DNA from 4 places in the Isoptericola sp. NPDC019571 genome. Region 1 is predicted to be linked to each of the others. Evidence: riboswitches for the same ligand, from Rfam matches in the RefSeq annotation. Region 1 holds a riboswitch; each other region holds the start of a gene.
The links. A riboswitch is a leader RNA that binds a small molecule or an ion and turns the genes downstream of it on or off. The one in region 1 is predicted to bind thiamine pyrophosphate.
Positions count from the first base shown of each region.

Region 2: linked by a shared signal. The riboswitch ahead of ACH443_RS13320 (thiamine ABC transporter substrate-binding protein) and the one ahead of thiO (glycine oxidase ThiO) in region 1 are both predicted to bind thiamine pyrophosphate.
Region 3: linked by a shared signal. The riboswitch ahead of ACH443_RS11730 (bifunctional hydroxymethylpyrimidine kinase/phosphomethylpyrimidine kinase) and the one ahead of thiO (glycine oxidase ThiO) in region 1 are both predicted to bind thiamine pyrophosphate.
Region 4: linked by a shared signal. The riboswitch ahead of ACH443_RS06920 (ECF transporter S component) and the one ahead of thiO (glycine oxidase ThiO) in region 1 are both predicted to bind thiamine pyrophosphate.

Region 1 is NZ_JBIRXZ010000008.1:99,927-103,872, forward strand. Features, by position in the region: gene ACH443_RS14830 (OmpA family protein) at 1-90, opposite strand, end outside; gene ACH443_RS14835 (hypothetical protein) at 87-755, opposite strand; gene thiE (thiamine phosphate synthase) at 898-1,581, opposite strand; TPP riboswitch at 1,613-1,715, shown strand; gene thiO (glycine oxidase ThiO) at 1,705-2,958, shown strand; gene thiS (sulfur carrier protein ThiS) at 2,955-3,200, shown strand; gene ACH443_RS14855 (thiazole synthase) at 3,234-3,946, shown strand, end outside.
Region 2 is NZ_JBIRXZ010000006.1:288,026-291,971, forward strand. Features, by position in the region: gene ACH443_RS13315 (ABC transporter permease) at 1-330, opposite strand, end outside; gene ACH443_RS13320 (thiamine ABC transporter substrate-binding protein) at 306-1,379, opposite strand; TPP riboswitch at 1,451-1,555, opposite strand; gene ACH443_RS13325 (DUF4235 domain-containing protein) at 1,715-1,981, shown strand; gene ACH443_RS13330 (PAS domain-containing protein) at 2,013-2,792, opposite strand; gene ACH443_RS13335 (sulfite exporter TauE/SafE family protein) at 2,943-3,869, opposite strand.
Region 3 is NZ_JBIRXZ010000005.1:320,662-324,607, reverse strand. Features, by position in the region: gene ACH443_RS11745 (copper resistance protein CopC) at 1-634, opposite strand, end outside; gene ACH443_RS11740 (YcnI family protein) at 631-1,440, opposite strand; gene ACH443_RS11735 (hypothetical protein) at 1,530-2,183, opposite strand; TPP riboswitch at 2,318-2,448, shown strand; gene ACH443_RS11730 (bifunctional hydroxymethylpyrimidine kinase/phosphomethylpyrimidine kinase) at 2,439-3,946, shown strand, end outside.
Region 4 is NZ_JBIRXZ010000003.1:248,695-252,640, reverse strand. Features, by position in the region: gene ACH443_RS06925 (ATP-binding cassette domain-containing protein) at 1-743, opposite strand, end outside; gene ACH443_RS06920 (ECF transporter S component) at 718-1,356, opposite strand; TPP riboswitch at 1,350-1,461, opposite strand; tRNA gene ACH443_RS06915 (tRNA-Ala) at 1,605-1,677, opposite strand; gene ACH443_RS06910 (histidine phosphatase family protein) at 1,768-2,457, opposite strand; gene rsfS (ribosome silencing factor) at 2,454-2,900, opposite strand; gene ACH443_RS06900 (hypothetical protein) at 2,897-3,946, opposite strand, start outside.

The sequences.
Region 1 (3,946 bases):
GAGCAGCGCGGCGAGCAGCGCGGCGAGCAGCGCGGCGAGCAGCGCGGCGAGCGCCGCGACCACCGTCCCCCGCTGCCGTCGAGCCGTCACTTCGCGGCGCCGTCGACGTAGGTGACCGTCACGTCCGTGAACAGCGGCAGCCCCTCGGCGGGCAGGACGTCCACCGTCGCGGGCTCCCCCTCCGGCGCGGGCAGCACGGCGGACACCTCGATGGTGCCGTGGTTGGGGAACTTGAAGGCGTGCTTCTCGAGAGGGGACACGAGCATGGACTCACGGCACTTGATCTGCGCGACCGCCGCCTTCGTCGAGTCGTCGGTGTCCTCCTGCCAGGCACCCTCGGTGCAGAACGGCCGGTACGCCTTGAGACCCGCCCGGTCCGTCATGGTCGTGCTGGGTTCCACGCTCATGTCGTACCAGCTCGCCCCCGCGTCGGCGGGCGACGCGTCGTCGTCCCAGCGCAGCGCCCAGCGCACCGTCGTCGTGCCGCCGGCCACCTCGACCGCCCGCAGCGACACGGTCACCTCGCCGCCGAGGGCCGCGTCCGAGCCGTGCGGCGTCGCGATCTTCTGCTCCGCCATCACCTGGTCGGCGACGGACGCCGTGCCAGGATCCGCGGCCGCCTCGGCCTCCGGGGTGGCCGATGCGGCCGTTCCAGACGTCCCGCCCTCCTCCTCGGCGCCCCCGCCGGTGCACCCGGACAGGACGAGCAGGGCGCCGGCGAGCAGCAGGGCGGACGTGCGGGCACGAGGGGACATCGACTTCTCCAGGGCTCGGGGGGCGCGACTCGCCCCGGCGCGAGGCGGGGCGAGCTCACTGTGGCACACGCCACCCCCGCCGGGTATCACCCGCGAGGGGGAGCACTCCCCATCCCGGGGCGTGCCCGGATGGGCCGGCGGGTCAGCCCAGCCGCTCGCGCAGCTCGCGGGCGGCGCGCTCGGGGTCGGGCGCCTGCGTGATCGCCCGCACGACGACGACGCGCGACGCTCCGGTGTCGAGCACGGCGTCCAGGCGCTCGCCGTCGACGCCGCCGATGGCGAACCACGGCGTCGTCGGGCGGGTCGCCGCCACCTCGCGCAGCAGGTCGAGCCCGACGGCCGCGCGGCCGGGCTTGGTGGGCGTGGCCCACAGCGGGCCGACGCAGAAGTAGTCGACGTCCGGGTCGGCCTCCGCCGCGGCGGCCTGGTCCGCGGAGTGCGTGGACCGGCCGAGCACCGGCGCCGGCCCCAGCAGCGACCGCACGGCGGGCACCGGCAGGTCGCGCTGCCCCATGTGCACCACGGGCGTCCCGGTGAGCTGCGCGACGTCGGCCCGGTCGTTCACCGCCCAGAGCGCGCCGTGCTCCGCGGCGACGCGGGCGACCACCTCCTGCAGCTCGAGCTCGCGCGCGACGTCGAGCGTCTTGTCCCGCAGCTGCACGACGTCGACGCCGCCCGCGAGCGCTGCGTGGAGGAAGTCCTCCAGGTCGCCGCGCTCCTCGCGGGCGTCGGTGCACAGGTACAGGCGGGCGTCGGCGAGGCGGGCGCGGGGCGCGTCGGGAGCGGTCTCCGGGGCGGCACCGTGGTCGGGCGCGGTCGTGGTCACGCCGGTCAGGGTAACCACGGCCCGGGTTACAGTGGCCGCGCACGGGAGCCCCGCTCGGGGCTGAGAGGGCGTAGGAGCCGACCGTCGAACCTGATCTGGGTCATGCCAGCGAAGGGAGCGCACATGCCCACGCCCAGCAGTCCGTCCGACGCCCTGTCCGGCACCCTGTCCGGCACCCTGTCCGACACCCTGTCCGACATGGTCGTCGTGGGCGGCGGGATCGTCGGCCTCTCCGTGGCCTGGCGCGCCGCAGCGAGCGGTCTGTTCGTCACCGTGCTCGACCCGTCGCCCGGCGAGGGCGCCACCCGCGCCGCGGCGGGGATGCTCGCGGCTGTCAGCGAGTCCGACTTCGGCGAGCGGGAGCTCGCCCGCCTCAACGTCGCCTCGGCCGCGCTCTGGCCCGACTTCGCCGTCCGCCTGGCCGCGGCGACCGGGCGCGACGTCCCCCTGCTGCGCGCCGGGTCGCTCGCCGTCGCGTACGACGCCGACGACCTCGCCCTGCTGCGCCGGGTCCTGGCGCTGCACCGGGAGTGGGGCCTCGCCTCCGCCGAGGTCTCCGTGGCCGACGCGCGGCGGCGCGAGCCGTACCTCGGGCCGCGGCTCGCCGGGGCGGCCGTCGTCGAGGGCGACCTCGCCGTGGACCCGCGAGGGGCGCACGCGGCGCTCGTCCAGGCTCTCGGCGGCGCCCTCGTGCGCCGCGCGGCGGCGCGGCTCGAGCGCGACGGCGCGGGCCGCGTCGTCGCGGTGCACGACGACGCGGGCGCGCGCCACGCCGCGGGCGCGGTCGTCGTCGCGACCGGCGCGGTCGCGACGGCGTCGCTGCTCGACGGCGTGCCCGACGTGCGTGTCCCGGTGCGGCCGGTGAAGGGCGCCACGCTGCGCCTGGACGCCGGCCCGGGCCTCGCGCTCGAGCACGTGGTGCGGGGCACCGTGCAGGGGCGGCCGGTGTACGTCGTGCCGCGGGGTCCCGGTACCGGCGCGGGGCCCGGCACCGGGCCGAGCCACCGGGAGATCGTCGTCGGCGCCACCAGCGAGGAGCGCCCCGACGACCGCCGCGCCGAGGCGGGCGGCGTGTTCGCGCTGCTGCGTGACGCCCGCGCGCTCGTGCCCGGCATCGACGAGGCCGCGCTGGTCGACGTCACGCCGCGCGCCCGCCCGGCCACCCCCGACAACCTGCCGCTCGTCGGCGCGACCGCGGTGCCCGGCCTGCTCGCCGCCGTCGGGCACGGGCGCAACGGGGTGCTGCTCGCCCCGCTCACCGCCGACGCGGTCGTGGCCGTGCTGACCGGAGCGCCTCCCCCCGACCCGGCGCTGTCCGCCGCCGACCCGCGCCGCTTCGCGCCCGCCGCCCGTCTCCCCGAAGGAGCCGCCCGATGACCGCCGCCCCCGCCACCCGCACCGCCGTCGTGAACGGCGAGGCCTACCCGCTCGACGGGCCGCACGGCGACGGCGTCGAGGCCGTCGTCGCGGCCCTCGTGCCCGCGTTCGTCGCCGACGGCTCCGTGCAGGGCATCGCCGTCGCCGTGAACGACGCCGTCGTCCCCCGCGGCCTGTGGGCCGGCACCCGGATCGCTCCCGGCGACCGGGTCGAGATCGTCACCGCCGTCCAGGGCGGCTGACCACGAAGCCTGACCACGAAGCACGGAGGAAGCATGACCAGCACGCACGCCGCGGCCACGTCCCGCCCGCTCGCGCACCCGCTCGTCGACCCCCTGGTGGTCGCCGGCACGGAGATCGGCTCGCGCCTCGTCATGGGCACGGGCGGCGCGTCGAACCTCATGACGCTCGAGGACGCGCTGGTCGCGTCGGGCACCGGGCTCACCACGGTGGCGATGCGCCGCGTCGCGGTGCGCCCGGGCGGCGCGGGCGCCGAGGACGGCGGCATCTGGGGGCTGCTGGAGCGGCTCGGCATCCGCGCCCTGCCCAACACGGCGGGCTGCTTCTCGGTCACCGAGGCCGTGCTCACCGCCCAGCTCGCGCGCGAGGCGTGCGGCACCGACTGGGTCAAGCTCGAGGTCGTCGCCGACGACGTCACCCTGCTGCCCGACCCGATCGGCCTCGTCGAGGCGGCCGACCGGCTCGTGCGCGACGGGTTCGTCGTCCTGCCGTACACGAACGACGACCCGATCCTCGCGCGCCGGCTGGAGGACGTCGGGTGCGCCGCCGTCATGCCGCTCGGCGCCCCCATCGGCACCGGGCTGGGCGTGCTCAACCCGCGCAACATCGAGGCGATCGCGAGTGCCGCACGCGTGCCCGTCGTCCTCGACGCCGGGGTGGGCACGGCGTCCGACGCCGCCCTCGCGATGGAGCTCGGCTGCGACGGCGTGCTGCTCGCGACCGCCGTCACGCGCGCCGCCGACCCGGT
Region 2 (3,946 bases), on a different contig from region 1:
GCCCGTGATCGCCTGGGCGAGCGTCTGCCCGACGATCCGCCACGTGCGCTCCTGGGACAGCACCTCTGCGAAGCCGGACAGGTCGAGCTCCCGCCCCGCCGCGGTCTCGGTGAAGAACCCCTGCAGGACGAGCGACACCACCGGCCACGCGAAGAAGACCGCGAGGAAGCCCAGCGGGAGCGCGACGGCCGCGCCCCAGCCGAGCCACGCGCCCCATCGGTCTGCACCCCGCCGGGCGGCGCGCCACCGCGCCGCCCGGGCTGCCGGGCGGGCGGTGGCGCGCGGGACGCGGGGCACGGGGCGCGTCAGCCGACGACCGTCGCCGTCCACTGCTCGATCCACTCGTCGCGGTGCGCGGCGACGTCGGCGGGCGCCACCTCGAACGGCTCGTCGGCCAGGGGCGCGAACTGCTGCCAGTCGGCGGGCAGCTCCACGCCCGGGTCCGCGGGGTACATGTACATCTGGCCGGGCACGTCGGCCTGGAACTCGGCGCTCGTCAGGAAGTCCACGAGCTTCTCGGCGCCCTCGGGGTTCTCGGCGCCCGCCAGCACGCCCGCGTACTCGACCTGCCGGAAGCAGGTGTCGAGCATCGCGCTCGTGGCGGAGGTCTTCCCGTCGTCGCTCACGGTGAACGCGGGCGACGTCGCGTACGACAGCGCGATCGGGCGCTGCCCGCCCTCGCCGGCGCCGGAGAAGTCCACGTAGTACGCGTCCTCCCAGCTCTCGGCCACCTTGAGGCCGTTGTCGCGCAGGTCGGCCCAGTAGGCCTCCCAGCCGTCCGCGCCGAACGCGCCGATCGTCGCGAGCAGGAACGCGAGGCCGGGGGACGACGTCGCCGGATTGGTCACGACGGTGAGGTCCGCGTACTCCGGCTTCGCGAGGTCCTCGAGCGTCGTCGGGGGCGTGACGCCGTGCTTCTCGAACCAGCCGTCGTCAAGGTTCATGCACACGTCGCCCACGTCGACCGGCGTCAGCGTGCCCGCCAGGTCGTCGGGCGCGTAGGCCGCGACCTCCGGGGCGAGGTCGGCCGGCTGGTACTCCTCGAAGACCCCGGCGTCGACGGCCCGCGACGCGTACGTGTTGTCCACGCCGAAGACGACGTCGCCCAGCGGCGCGTCCTTGGTGAGCACGAGCTGGTTCACCAGCGTGCCCGCGTCGCCCGGGGCCACCTGCTCGACGGTGAGACCGGACTCCTTCTCGAACGCGGCCAGGACGTCGTCGGAGACGGCGAACGAGTCGTGGGTGACGAGCGTGACCGTGCTCGACGCCGCGCCGCTCGCGTCGTCCGTGGGCGTCCCGCCGCACGCCGCCAGCAGCGGCAGCAGGGCGACGACGCCCGCGGTGGCGGCCGTGGTCCGGGCCGTGGTCGTGAGCTTCATGCTGTCCTCCTCAAGGTGCGAGAAGGGGGTCCTGCGGGCACCCGGCACCGTCGTGGTGCGGCCGTCCGCAGGGAACGAGATTCCCGACTTCCTCCACCGGTGCTAACCGGGTCAGGTTCGAGGGTCTGCGGCGGTCCGCACTCTCAGCGCCGGTGGGCGCTCCCCTGTCGTATCACCACGAGCCTACCCGCCGACGCCGCGCTACCGTGGTGCAGTCCTCGGCCTCGGGGTGTGACGTGCCTGACGTGCCGTGACGCCGTCCGGCGGCCGCGGACGCACGCGAGACGACGCGCGGTCGTGCCGCGGCCGCGCCGGGACCTACCGAGGGAGAGCACGTGACGGACACCGAGCAGCCGCTGGGCGTGAAGGTCGGCACGGTGGTGCTGACGATCGCCGCCGGATGGGTCGCGCAGAAGCTGATCGGGGTGGTCTGGGAGAAGACGACGGGCAGCGTGGCGCCCACCAACGTGGACGACGACGAGATCTCGATCATCCAGGCCGTCACCTTCGCGGCGGTCTCGGGCGGGGTCGCGGTGCTCGCGAAGCGCCTCGCCCGCAAGGGCGCCGTGCGCGCGGCGGCCCGGTTCGTCCCCGGCCGCTGATCCCCCGCTCCTGACGGGCCCGCCCTGCGGGTCAGTGGCTCGCGCGCGGACGCCGGCGGGCGAGCTGCGCGTCGTGCCCGTGCGGCCGGTCCACCGGCCGCACGGTGGCGAGCGCCTGGCTGAGCCGGTCCGCCGCGTCCTGGGCCGGCGGGGCGGACCGCACCACCTCCGCCGCCGTGAGCGCGGCGTCGCGGTCCCCGACGGGCCGCGCGAGCCCTTTCATCACCTGTTCGCCCGCCGACTGGGCGGAGATCCCGACCTGCGCGCCGGCGTCCGCGAGCACCTCGGTGGCGACCGACTCGTCCACGCCGCACACCGCCATGATGGCTCCCTTGGCCTGCTCGGCGGCCGCGGCCGCGACGAACGCTCGGGACACGGCCCGGTGCGCCTCGCGCTCCAGCGCGTCCCGCACGACCGGGCTCGCGTCGATGACGTAGCCGACGATCTGCGACGACGCGCCGTCGGCCCCGTGCCTTCCCTGTCCGGTCACGACGACGGTATGGGTGCGCCCGTGGTCGTCCACGACGCGGTGCGCCCCCGAGAACGGCCGCCCGGTGCCGAGCGCGACCACCGCCGTCCGGGAGAGCCGCTCGCGGTCGTCGGGATGCAGGTGGGCGCGCAGCACCTCCGGTCCCGGCGCGATCTTGCCCGGCTCGCGACCGAAGATCCGGAAGACCTCGTCCGACCACCACCACTCCCCCGTGGCGACGTCGACGCGGTACCGGCCGACGAGCAGCTGGCTCCCCGCACCCAGCAGCTCCGCGAGGGCGACGAGCTCGCGGCGCGGTGTGTCGTTGGTCGTGCTGGACATCGAGGCTCACCCCCAGTGCCGTGCAGCTGGGTCAGGCGCGCAGTTCTCCTGGCTTCACCACCGTACCGGGACGGCGCGACACCGCCACCGCACGGCGGGTGACGTGCGGTGGCGGTGTTGTCGGTGGCCTCGGCCGTGCCGGGGCAGGCGTCAGGCGACCGTCGTCGCCGCGGCCTCGGGGTGCTCGCCGGCCGCCTCGGCCCGCTCCGCCGCGACCGCCTTGCGGTGCTCGCGGAACGAGTAGGCGACGGCGGCGGCCCAGCCGACCGCGATGAGCCCGAGGACGAGACCCCGCACGCCGTCGCTCACCGGGAACTCGTCGAGGCTCAGCAGGGTGCGGACGTTGGTGAGCACGATGATCCCGCCGACGGCGGAGCCGAGGACGCGCGGCGGCACCAGGCGGACGAGCCACGCCGCGATCGGCGCCGCGATCAGGCCGCCGATGAGCAGCGCCAGGGCCCAGGTCGGGTTGATGCCTGCGGTCCCGAGGCCGAAGAGGAAGCCGAGGCTCGCGGCGACGGCCACGAAGAACTCGCTGGTGTCGATCGAGCCGATCACCTTGCGGGGCTCCATGCGGCCGCTCGCGAGGATGGCGGGCGTGCCCACCGGCCCCCAGCCGCCGCCGCCCGTGGCGTCCATGAACCCGGCGACCAGGCCGAGCGGGGTGAGGAACCGCTTCCGGAGCGGCTGCCCGAGGCGGTCCGTGCGCAGCCCGCGGAGCGTGAAGCGCAGCAGCACGTACAGGCCCAGCCCCAGCAGCAGGATCGACATCAGCGGCTTGGCGATCTCGGTCGACAGCCACGAGAGGAAGGTCGCGCCTGCGAACGCGCCGACCGCACCGGGGATGCCGATCTTGGTGACGACCTTCCAGTCCACGTTCCCGAACCGCCAGTGCGACGCACCGGACGCCAGCGTCGTCCCGACCTCGGCGAGGTGGACGGTCGCCGACGCGGCCGCGGGGTTGGTACCGATCGCGAGCAGCAGGGTGGTCGAGGTGACGCCATAGGCCATGCCCAGGCTGCCGTCGACAAGCTGCGCACCGAGGCCCACGAGGGCAAGGAGGACGAGAGTCCGCACGGGGGTTCCCTCCGTTTCGGCGCGGCAGCGGGTCCGCCGCGTCTGCAGTGAAGTTACCCGATCGGCTCTATCGGATT
Region 3 (3,946 bases), on a different contig from region 1:
GGGCGAGCCGCAGCGCCACCAGCACCGCCGCGCCGGCGAGCACGACGACGCCGCCCGCGATGCCGAGCACCACGACCAGCTCGGAGGCGTCGCCGCCCCCGGCGTCCGCGGCGGCCGACGCGCCCTCCGCGGCACCGTCGGACGCCTCGTCCGCGCCCCCGGCCGGGGCGCACGGCGTCACGTCCGCCGCGGGGGCCGCCTCGGTCCCGGCGGGCGGCTCGTAGGTGAACGAGTACTCGCCGCTGGTGGGGTGCCCGTCGGCCGACACGATCCGCCAGTCGACCGTGTACTCGCCGCCCTCGCCCAGCGCGACGGGGACGGACACGGTGCGGTCCTGCGTCGTGGGGCACCCCGTCGCGTGGTCCGTGCCGTCGGCGTCCGTCACGGTGATCACCGTGCTGGAGCCCTCGGCGGACAGGTCGAGCACCACGTCGTCGAACGTCACGTCGACGGACTCCGGCGGCTCGGTCACGGTCGTCCCCGAGGCGGGCGAGGTCCCGACGACGACGTTGTGGGCGCTCGCGGGCCCCGCCGCGCCGACGACGCCGGCCGCGCCGAGGCCCAGGGCGAGCGCGAAGGACCCGGCCGCGGCGAGGGCGCGTCGCGCGGCGGGGCGGCCGTCCGGCGCGCTCATCGCTGCTCCGTGCCGTCCGTGCCGTCCGTGCCGTCCGTGTCGGTGGCCCGTGCGCGCGTCCGGGCGAGGGCGGTCACGCCGGTGACGGCGCCGACCAGCCCGAGCCCGAGGCCCGCGGCGCCGAGCGCGAGCGGGAGGGTGCCGGAGCCGCCGTCCTCGGCCGCCGCGTCGGTGTGCGCGTCCGTGGCGGCGTCGCCGGCACCGGCCGCCGACGCCGCGCCGTGGCCGCCGTCCTCGGCGGCCGGGACGACCTGCAGGACAGGGGCCGGGAGCTCGGGCTCGGCGTCGCCGGACGCCTCCTGGTCCCAGGCGACGACCTCGCCGTCGGAGTAGGTCTGGGTGGCGGGGAGGACGATCTCCGCCACGCCGTCCGGGACCGCGCCGGCCGACACGGTGAACCGGAGGAACTCGCCCGGCGCGATGCCGGCGTCGGCGTCGTCGGCGGTCCACTCGATGCTCGCCGGCGCCTCGGTGACGGTGGTGCCGTGCACCTCGACGGGCTCGGGCAGGGGCGCCTGGGTGACCTTCGCGGTCCAGCCCGGCACGGGCTCGACGGACACGCTGGTGAAGGGGGTGTCGGTGGGCAGGTCGACCTGCACCGCGGTGGTCGACGCCTCGGCGGACTCGTTCGGGACCTTGAAGGTGAGGGTGGCGTACGACCCGGCCTCGGCCGCGTCGGGGGTCACGGTCACGTGCGCGGACGCGGCGGTCGCGCCGAGCACGAGGGCGGGGAGGGCGAGCGCGGCCGCGCCGACGAGGCGGCGCGGGCGGAGGGCACGGGTGATGACAGGGGTGGTCCTGGACATGGGTTCTTCTGCTCCTGGCTGTCAGGTGTGTCAGGCGGTCGTGGGACGGCGAGGGACCCGCCCCCGTCCGACGACGGACCAGGGCAGGGTCAGGCGGCGCGCGCGAGGGCGCCCGGGAGCAGAGGGGGTCCTCGTGGGGGCGTGCGCCGGCGGACGCGGGCCGGGTGGGGGCGCCAGGTGCGCCCGACGACCACGGCGGGCTCGCGGACCACCGGCAGCGCCGGCGGCTCCTGCACGAGGAGCGCGACGTGCCGCAGGTGCCCGACGACGGTGAGGGCCGCCCGGTCGCCCGCCGCGAGCAGCAGGGCGGTGAGCAGCACCGCGGCGGCGTGCGCGGCGAGCATCCAGGACGTCGTCCCGGCGTCGCCCGCGTGATGCAGCAGCCCGCCGCCCGTCGCTGGCGCGAGGGAGCCCGGGCCCATGGCGTGGAGCGCGTGCCCGTCCAGGGTGGTGCCCGGGGTCGGGAGCGGTGCCGAGGGAGCGCCCGTGCCCGCCGCGCCGAGCACGGACAACGTCGTGTGCTGGACGAGCTGCAGCGCGACCATCGCCGGCAGGAGGCGCCGGAGGGTCAGCCTGCGGCGCGCGGTCCACACCGCGAGCGGCGCCGTGAGCGCCGCGACGACGAGCCAGGCGAGGGGTGCCCCGGGGAGCGCGCCGCCGGCCAGCAGGTGGGCGGCGGCCGCGATGCTGAGCGTCGTGCCGGCGACGAGGAGCTCGCGCACACGACGGACGACCACGGGCACCCCCGCACCCTACCGCGGCGTCGGCCGGGACCTGCAGTCTCGCCCCGGGCGGCCGCCCGGACGACGGCGGAGCCAGGAACGACGCACCCGCGCGGGACGCCGGACCCGCCGGTGCCGACCTGGGCTACGGTGGGCGCCACGACACGGGGTGCGTCCCGACCGGTCATCGCCGCGACTTCGTCACGGCCGGCCGGCGGGCGCTGAGAACACACCCGTCGAACCTGATCTAGCTCGTACTAGCGAAGGGATGTCGACATGAGTGCGCGCGCACCTGAAGACAGCTCCGCCGGCCGCGCCGGCAGCACCACCCCTGCTCACGCCGCCCCCGCTCCCGTCTCGTCGCCGACGAGGGCGCTCCGGACGGGCAGCAGGCCCCGCGTCCTGGCGGTCGCCGGGTCCGACCCGTCCGGGGGCGCGGGCGTCCAGGCCGACCTCAAGTCGATCGCGGCCGCGGGCGGCTACGGGATGGCCGCCGTCACGGCCCTGACCGTGCAGAACACCCGTGGCGTGCGCGACGTGCACGTGCCGCCCCCCGCGTTCCTCGCCGCGCAGCTCGACGCCGTCACCGACGACGTGACCGTCGACGCCGTGAAGATCGGGATGCTCGCCTCGGCCCCGGTGGCCCGGGCGGTGGCCGCGTGGCTCGACGCGCTGTCGCACGCCACGTCCGACCGGTCGGGCACGACCGCGCGCCCCGCCGTCGTCCTGGACCCGGTCATGGTGGCGACCAGCGGGGACCGGCTGCTCGACCCGGCGGCCGAGGACGCCGTGCGGGACCTGCTCGGCCGGGTGGACGTCGTGACGCCGAACCTGCCCGAGCTCGCGGTCCTCGCGCAGGAGCCCCCCGCCGCGGACTGGCCCGCCGCCCTCGAGCAGGCGCGACGGCTGGCCGCCCGGCACGGGGTCCTGGTGGTGGCGAAGGGCGGCCACCTGCTCGCGCGTCCGGACGCGAGGGAGGAGGGCGCCCCGGACGCCCTCGTCGGCCCGCAGGGCGTGCTCGTGGAGCTCCCCGGCCCGCGCCTGACCAGCACCTCCACCCACGGCACCGGCTGCTCGCTGTCCAGCGGGCTGGCCGCCCGGTACGCGCGCACGGGCGACTGGGCGGAGGCGCTGCGCGGCACGAAGGCCTGGCTGACCGCGGCGATCCGGGCGGGGGAGGCCCTGCGCGTCGGCGGCGGGAACGGCCCCGTCGACCACCTGGTGGGGCTGCGCGCGGGCGGCGCGGAACCCCAGGCGCCGTCCCGTGCGGCCGGTGCGGGCGCGGAGGACGTCGTCGCCCGGTGGTGGGACGACGCCGCGGACGTGCGTGCCGCGATCGACGACCTGGCGTTCGTCCGGTCGCTGGGCGACGGGACCCTCGACCCCGACCACTTCCGCACCTATCTGGAGCAGGACGCGCTCTACCTGCGCGACTACGCGCGCTGCCTCGCGCGGGCGAGCGAGCTCGCGCCCACGCGGGCCGAGCAGGCGTTCTGGGCCGGTGGCGCGCACGGCGCCCTGGTGACGGAGCTCGACCTCCACACGCGCTGGCTGGGCGGGGAGCCGCAGGACGTGCCCGCCAGCGCCACGACGGCCGCCTACCTCGACCACCTGCGCGCGGCCGGCGACGACTACGCGACCCTCGTGGCCGCCGTCCTGCCCTGCTACTGGATCTACCAGGACGTGGGGGAGCGGCTGGCCGCCCGCAACCACGCGGGCCACCCGTACGCTGAGTGGCTGGGCACCTACGCGGACGACGCGTTCGCGGGCGCGACGCGGGAGGC
Region 4 (3,946 bases), on a different contig from region 1:
CCGGCGCGCGTCAGGTCACCGCGCGGGCCGGCCGCGCCGTCGCTCAGCGCGGCGGGCGCGACGTCGTGCGTGACCCGGCCCGCCGGCCCGAGCACCACGACGCGGTCCAGGTGCTCGAGCCACGGCCCGACGTGGTGGTCGACCACCACGAGGGATGTGCCCGTGCCCTCCAGCGCGCCGACGACGGCGGCGCGGACCTCGGCCGCGGCGGCGGGGTCGAGCATCGCGGTCGGCTCGTCCAGGAGCAGCAGGCCCGGGGCGCTCGCCAGCGCCCCTGCGAGCGCGAGCCGCTGCAGCTCGCCGCCCGAGAGGGCCGACGTCGGCCTGTCGGGCGGGTACCGCAGCCCGACCCGGTCGAGAGCCTCCCGGGCCCGACGCCAGATCTCGTCCCGCGGCAGGCCGGAGTTCTCGGGGCCGAAGGCGGCGTCCCGGCCGATCCGGGCCGCGACGACCGCGGAGCCCGGGTTCTGCGGCACGAGCCCCACCCCGCCGTCCACGTGGACGGTGCCGGACAGGTCGCCGGGCAGCGGGTCCCCCAGGACCCCCGCGAGGGCGTGCAACACGGTCGACTTGCCCGCCCCGCTCGGCCCGACCAGGCCGATGCGCTCCCCCGCGCCGACGGTGAGGTCGAGGCCCTCGATCGTCGGGACCCGGCGCCCGGTGGGCCGCCAGCTCAGCCCCCGCACGCGCGCCCGGACGTCGTCGCGCGCCACGCCGTCAGGCCCGGGCGCGATCGGCGGCACGACCGACGCCGCGGTCGGCGAGGTCGCGCCCCGGCCCGAACGCGTCGAGCACGCCGGCCCGCGCGAGGGCGCGCACGAGCGCCGCGCCTCCCAGGCCCGCGAGCAGAGCGCCGGACAGCGCGAAGAGGCCCAGGTACGCCAGCCGGAAGCCCCACGCCCAGTCCGGGTAGTAGGCGAACCACTCGTAGACGGCGCCGCACGCGCCCGCCGCCGCACCCGCCAGGGCCGCGACGGCGGTGCCGAACCGGCGATAGAGGAACAGCGCGAGCACGAGCTCGGTGCCGAACCCCTGGACGACGCCGGAGACGATCGCCGAGAAGCCCCAGCCGGCGCCGAGCAGCGCCTCGACGCTCGCGGCGACGACCTCGGTGAGCAGCGCCGCGCCCGGGCGGCGGACGATGAGGCCGCCCAGCACGCCGCCGAGCAGCCAGCCGCCCCCGAGCAGCCCGGTGGCCGGCGGGAAGGCGACCGCCAGCCCGGCGGAGAGCAGGTGGTAGAGCTGGGTCCAGCCCCAGAAGACGACACCGACGGCCACGCCGAGCATGGCCACCGTGACGAGGTCGACGGTGCGGTACCGCGGGGACGCGCTGCGCAGAGAGATGGGCGCGGACATTCCAGGTAACTCCCTTCGCCGGTGCTAACCGGAGCAGGTTCCAAGGGTCTGCGGCTGTGCCCGCACTCTCAGCGCCCCTTCGACGGCGCTCCCCTGTCATGGGTGTCTTCAGATGTGACGGCCGACGACGCGGCCGCAGGTCCGACCCTAGGCGACGTCGGCGTCCGCGCAAGACCGTCCCGCACCGTGAAACCCCTGGTCACGCAAGAAGGCCCGGAACCATGGGGTTCCGGGCCTTTTCGTCGGGGTGGAGCTGAGGGGACTCGAACCCCTGACCCCCTGCATGCCATGCAGGTGCGCTACCAGCTGCGCCACAGCCCCGAGAACCGACTCTCGCGACCGCGGACGGCCAGGCGATTCGTCTGATTCGGTGTGTTCCTCCGGGCTTGCGCCCCTCGGAACGTCGATATCTTAGGCAGACTTCGGGCCAGGTTCCAAATTCCAGTCCGGTCCCGCCTGCCAGCGGTCCAGGGGGTACCCCGCGCCCACGTTGTGCGCCACGAGGCGCCATGCCGGCACGGCGCCCTCCCCGGCACGGTGCAGGTGCGACCAGTGCACGTTGTGCATGCCCGCCAGCCCGCGCCAGGTGGTCGGGTCGAGCCCGAGCAACGCCGTCACCGCCAGCGAGATGGCGGCCCCGTGCGACACGAGGACGAGCGTCGCGTCGTCGGCCAGGTCCGCGGCGTGCTCGGCCACGGCCTCGGCCATGCGCTGTGCGACCGCCGCCTTCGTCTCGGCCCCCGCCCCCACGGGCTCGGCACCGAGGCGCCAGGCTGCGTACTCCTCGGGCCAGCGCTCCTGCAGCTCGGCGCCCGTGAGGCCCTCCCAGGCGCCGAAGCCGCGCTCGCGCAGGCGCTCGTCCGTCACCAGGGGCTCCCCGCCGAGCGCGTCCGCGTACGCGGACGCCGTCTCGACGGCGCGGCCCAGGTCGGACGACACGATGCGTGTCGCGCGGTGCGACGACGCGAGCGCGGAGCCGCCCTCCACCGCCTGCCAGCGTCCGACCTCGTCGAGCGGGATGTCGATCTGCCCCTGCAGCCGCAGGGAGGCGTTGTAGGCGGTGCGGGCGTGCCGCAGCAGGACGACGGTGCCGGCCGTCACCGCTCGTCGCCCGCGAGACGGATCGCGCCGTCGCCCCCGCCGTCGCCGTACTCGGCGGCGGCCGCCGCGCCGTCGCCGCCGCGCGCGTCCTCCGGCAGCTCGACCGCCGGGCAGTCCTTCCACAGGCGCTCGAGCGCGTAGTACACGCGGTCCTCGGCGTGCTGCACGTGGACGACGACCTCGCCGAAGTCGAGCAGCACCCATCGCGCCTGCGCCTTGCCCTCGCGGCGGATCGGCTTGGACCCGGCGAGGAACATCGCCTCCTCGACGGCGTCCACGATGGCCGAGACCTGCCGCTCGTTCGTGCCCGAGGCGATGAGGAACACGTCGGTGAGCACCAGCTGGTCGCTCACGTCCAGCGCGATGATCTCCTGCGCCTTGCGGTCCGAGGCGGCCCGAGCGGCGACGATCGCCAGCTCGACGGCGCGGGGGCTGGCGGTCATGCAGCGGCTCCGGGGTGCTCGTACGGGAGGACGACGCTCGCGGGTGCGGCGCCGTCGGTCGTGAAGTCCTGGGCGCCGTTGTCGCCGAGCAGCAGCTTCCAGACCAGGAGCCCCAGCACGAACGCGACGACCACGAGGACGATGTAGTGCAGCCAGGTGTAGGACGCCTCGGGCTCGTCCCAGTCCTCGTCGTCGTCCTCGTCGTCCAGCGGCGCGGCCGAGCGCGCCCGGACGGGCTGCTCCGACGCGACCAGCGCGTCGAACGGGGACGCGGCAGGTCGCTCCGGCGCGGCCGCCGGCAGGGCGGCCCCCGCCGTGGGGCGCGACGGCGGCACGGACGCGGGCCGCTCCGTGGTCGGGCTGGCCCAGGGCAGCGGGGGCGCCGCCGACGTGGGTGCGGCGGTCGGCGCCGGGCTCGGGGCCGCCTGGGCGGGCGGCGCCGACGCCGGGGCCGACGTGGTGCCGAACGGCGAGGAGGTGCCCGTCGTCGCGAACGGGGAACGGCGGGCGGGGCCGTCGGGGCGCGGCGCCACCGTCGCCGGCGGGCTGGCCGCCGGGGCCGCTGGCGCGGCGCTCGACGGGGCGGCCACCGGCGGCAGCCCGTACCCGGTGGCGGAGCCCGCCGGGGCGGCGCCCTGGTCACGGCGGGTCGAGGGGCGCGCGGGCGGCGCGGCCGGGGCGCTGGACGGCGCCGCGGGGCGCACCGGGGGCGTCGGGGCGACGGCGCGGGACATCTCGCCGGTCGGTCGCTGGATCGGGGCCAGCCGACCGGTCTCGTCCAGCCCGCGCACCCCGGCGGAGGTGGACGGCGGCCGCACCATCGGCGCGGGCGCGGGGGCGGGCGCCGGGCTCTGCTCGCGGAGGGAACGGCGGGACGGCGCCCCGGCCGCCGGCGCGGAGAACCGCGGCGCCGGCGCCGGCCCGGCGGGCGGGGCGAACGGCGACCTCGCCGCGGCGGGCGCGCCGTGCTCGGGCCCGGACGGCGCCGGCGGAACGGCGCTCGCCTGCGCGGCGGCGGCCGCCTGCTCCCGCTCGCGGATCTCGCG